2 regions of the Janthinobacterium sp. SUN026 genome follow, and region 2 is predicted to be linked to the other one. Evidence: riboswitches for the same ligand, from Rfam matches in the RefSeq annotation. Region 2 holds a riboswitch; the other holds the start of a gene.
What was found. A riboswitch is a leader RNA that binds a small molecule or an ion and turns the genes downstream of it on or off. The one in region 2 is predicted to bind thiamine pyrophosphate.
Positions count from the first base shown of each region.

Region 1: it holds a riboswitch for thiamine pyrophosphate, as region 2 does, so the genes downstream of both, OX459_RS06580 (TonB-dependent siderophore receptor) here and thiC (phosphomethylpyrimidine synthase ThiC) in region 2, are expected to answer to the same signal.

Region 1 covers NZ_JAPQNU010000001.1:1,445,502-1,447,679, reverse strand. The annotation lists gene OX459_RS06585 (iron-containing alcohol dehydrogenase) at 1-598, shown strand, start outside; TPP riboswitch at 666-763, shown strand; gene OX459_RS06580 (TonB-dependent siderophore receptor) at 850-2,178, shown strand, end outside.
Region 2 covers NZ_JAPQNU010000006.1:110,762-112,939, forward strand. The annotation lists gene OX459_RS23840 (response regulator) at 1-268, shown strand, start outside; gene OX459_RS23845 (hypothetical protein) at 307-561, shown strand; TPP riboswitch at 669-784, shown strand; gene thiC (phosphomethylpyrimidine synthase ThiC) at 864-2,178, shown strand, end outside.

The DNA.
Region 1 (2,178 bases), on a different contig from region 2:
CAATGGCGTCGTCGATGCGTTTGCGCATGTGATGGAACAGTATTTGACCTACCCTGTGAACGCGTCCGTGCAAGACCGCTTCGCCGAAGGCATTTTATTGACGCTGATCGAAGAAGGCCCAAAAGCCCTGTCGCACCCGGACGACTACGACGTGCGCGCCAACGTGATGTGGAGCGCCACCCTGGCCTTGAACGGCCTGATCGGAGTGGGCGTGCCGCAGGACTGGTCCACGCACGCCATCGGCCACGAATTGACGGCCTTGTACGAACTCGACCATGCGCAAACCCTGGCCATCATCCTGCCCAGCATGTTGCGCGTGCGCAAGCAAGCCAAGCGCGCCAAGCTGCTGCAATACGCGGCCCGCGTGTGGGGCCTGGACGGCGGCGACGAGGACGGCCGCATCGAGGCCGCCATCGCGCGCACGGAATTCTTCTTCCGCCACATGGGCGTCAAGACGCGCCTGGCCGACTACGGCCTGAATCACGCCAGCGTGGACGCCGTCGTGTCCGCCCTGGAAGCGCACGGCATGACGGCCCTGGGCGAACAGCGCGAAGTGACGCCCGCCGTCAGCCGCAAGGTGCTGGAACTCAGTCTGTAGATTCGCACCACACTGTTGTAAAACGGTCAGCCGGGTGGGACAGCTGGCCGTGGTTCATGCTAAGCTGTCATTTCGCTAGGGGTCCTGGAGCAGTCATCCGGGTGAGAGATACCCTTCGTACCTGATCTGGATAATGCCAGCGAAGGAAAGCGCAAAGTACCTCCCTCCTTTGATAGCTCCTGCGTTGGCGCCAGCCGAACAAGCAGCCTGCCGTGCTCTTTCCCAGAGACGGCTTGAACCACGAGCAATCTATGTCCACACCGAATTTATCCGTTTCTGTTCTGACCCTGGCCATCCTGCACGCGTTTGCCGCGCCCGCCCTGGCTTCCGACGCAGCCGACCCGCAGGCGCAAAGCATGGCCGAAGTCGTCGTCACGGCCAGCAAGGCGCCGGCCGCCAAGCGCGCCTCCGTGGGCGGCTTCAGTGACGCGCCGCTGCTGCAGACGCCGGCATCCGTCACCGTCATTTCGCAAAAAGACATGCAGGACTTGCAGATCCGCAATCTCAGCGATGCAGTCAAGCTCGACACCAGCATCAACGACGCCTACAACGCCGTCGGCTATGCGGAACAGTTTTCCATCCGCGGCTTCAAGCTCGACAACAATTCCAGCTACCGCAAGGATGGCGTGGCCATTCCTGGCGACACGCAAATCCCGCTGGAAAACAAGGAACGCATCGAAGTGCTGAAGGGCCTGGCCGGCTTGCAGGCAGGCGTGGCCGCGCCGGGCGGCGTGATCGACTTCATCGTCAAGCGTCCCACCGCCGCCCCGCTGCGCACGGTCACCGTGGAAACGCGCGAGCGCGGCACCGTGTACGGCGCCATCGACCTGGGCGGCCGCCTGGAAGACACGCGCTTCGGTTACCGCGTCAACGTGGCGGCCGAGCGCCTGCGCTCCTACATCAAGGGCGCGGACGGCAACCGCAAGTTCATTTCCGGCGCCTTCGACTGGCAGATTTCCCCGCAAGCGCTGCTGCAAATCGATGCCGACTACCAGGACAAGGCGCAGGCGACGGCGCCCGGCTTCCAGCTGCTGAACAATAAAACCTTGCCAACCGGCATCAGCGCCGACGCCATGCTCAACCTGCAGCCGTGGACGCGTCCCGTGGAAACCGTCACCAGCAATCTCGGCCTGCGCTTCCAGTACGCGTTCAATGACGACTGGCATGCCACCCTGTCGGCCAACCAGCACTCGTTCAAGCGCGACGACTACACGGCCTTCCCGTACGGCTGCAGCGCGCAAGACCTGTACCCCGGCTTCTGCGGCAATGGCGACTTCGACGTGTATGACTACCGTAGCCTGGGCGAGACGAAAAAACCGCTGAGCGCGCAAGCCATGATCCAGGGCAAGTTCACCACCGGTTCCCTGCGCCATGAATTCACGGCCGGCGTCTCGACCTTCCGCCGCAAGGACCGCGCCGGTCTGTACGTGTACGACTGGGTGGGCGTGAGCAACATCTACCAGCCGCAGATTGTCGGCACCTCGCCCGGCGTCACGGGCCCCGTGCGCCTGGTGCGCAAGGACACGGAAAACTCCGTCTTCGTGCAGGACATCGTCAGCCTGGCGCCGGACTGGAAACTG
Region 2 (2,178 bases):
GACGCGCTTTTCCGGCCCCGTGGCTGAAATGCTGGGCATCGGCAGCGAGGAAGAGCCGCAGCGTTGGAACGCGGCCGAACGCGCCTCGCTCGACGCCAAGATTGCCGCAAGGGAACCGTTTCTCGACTTTATCTACAGCCGCGCCAACCTCGACGGCAGCACGCAATACCTGCAGGTGAGCGGCGAACCGATGTTCGACACGGGCAGCCGCTTCATCGGCTACCGCGGCATCGGCCTCGATGTCACGGAGCGCCATCGCAGTGCCTGATTTATACTTGGCGCCATCGATACAGACCAGGAAAAATCATGACCGACAAATCTCCCTCCTACTGGTTCCCCGCCAAGACCTATGGCTGGGGCTGGGGCTTGCCCATCACCTGGCAAGGCTGGCTGGTGTTCCTGGCCGCGCTGGCGCTGTTCGCCTGCGGCGCCTTCCTGTTCCCTCCGCAAACCATGCTGGTCGGCTACATCGTCTATGAAGTGGCCATCGTAGCCGTGCTCATTTTCATCTGCCAGCTGAAGGGCGAACCGACCAGCTGGCGCTGGGGCAAGAAGAAATAAGCGCGCTGCAGTCTGTTGCAATGCAGCAGATGCGCAAAGACGACACCTGCAAGAAATCATCTGGCCACGCGGCGGAACCGCGTATAATTGGCTCGCTGCCGCAAGGCGGCAAACGCTAGGGGTCCTGCCTTTCGCTGTGGAAACACGGTGCAAGCGCGGGTGAGAAATACCCTCCGAACCTGATCTGGATAATGCCAGCGAAGGGAAGCTTTAGGATGACTGCACCCCGCTTTTCCGCGTGCGCAATTCCGAACCTCCTTAGCTGGCTCCAGGCTTAAAAATAGTCTAGCCAAGGAGCCAAAATGAACGCCAACCCGAAATTCCTCTCCGCCACCGCCACGGTCGACGAAGCCGCCATCGCGCCGCTGCCCAATTCGCGCAAGATTTACGTGCAGGGCAGCCGCCCCGACATCCGCGTGCCCATGCGCGAGATCAGCCAGTCCGACACGGAAGCGTCGTTCGGCGGCGAAAAGAATCCGCCGATCTACGTCTACGACACATCCGGCCCGTACACGGATCCGGATGTGAACATCGATATCCGCTCCGGCCTCGATACGCCGCGCCTGCCATGGATCATGGAGCGTGCCGACACGGAAGAATTGCCTGGCCCCACCTCCGACTACGGCATCGCCCGCCTGGCGGACCCGAAGCTGGCCGAGCTGCGTTTCAATTTGCACCGCAAGCCGCGCCGTGCTATTGCCGGCAAGAACGTGACGCAAATGCATTACGCGCGCCAAGGCATCATCACGCCGGAAATGGAATTCGTCGCCATCCGCGAAAACATGCGCCGCCAGGAGTATTTGCGCGAGCTCAAGGCTTCCGGCCCCATGGGCGAGCGCCTGGCCGACCTGATGGGCCGCCAGCATCCGGGCCAGTCCTTCGGCGCCAGCATCCCGGCGGAAATCACGCCGGAATTCGTGCGCGAGGAAATCGCCCGCGGCCGCGCCATCATCCCCGCCAACATCAATCACCCGGAAGTGGAACCGATGATTATCGGCCGCAATTTCCTGGTGAAAATCAATGCGAATATCGGCAATTCCGCCGTGACGTCTTCCATCGGCGAGGAAGTGGAAAAGATGACCTGGGCCATCCGCTGGGGCGGCGATAACGTGATGGACTTGTCGACCGGCAAGCACATCCACGAGACGCGCGAATGGATCGTGCGCAACAGCCCCGTGCCGATCGGCACCGTGCCCATCTACCAGGCGCTGGAAAAGGTCAACGGCAAGGCGGAAGATCTGACTTGGGAAATCTTCCGCGACACCCTGATTGAGCAGGCCGAGCAGGGCGTCGATTACTTCACCATCCACGCGGGCGTGCTGCTGCGCTATGTGCCGATGACAGCCAAGCGCCTGACGGGCATCGTTTCGCGCGGCGGCTCCATCATGGCGAAATGGTGTCTGGCGCACCACCAGGAATCGTTCCTGTACACGCATTTCGAAGAGATTTGCGAAATCATGAAGGCGTATGACGTGTCGTTCTCGCTGGGCGACGGCTTGCGCCCCGGCTCCATCTACGACGCCAACGACGAAGCGCAGCTGGGCGAACTGAAAACCCTGGGCGAGCTGACGCAAGTTGCCTGGAAGCACGACGTGCAAGTGATGATCGAAGGTCCGG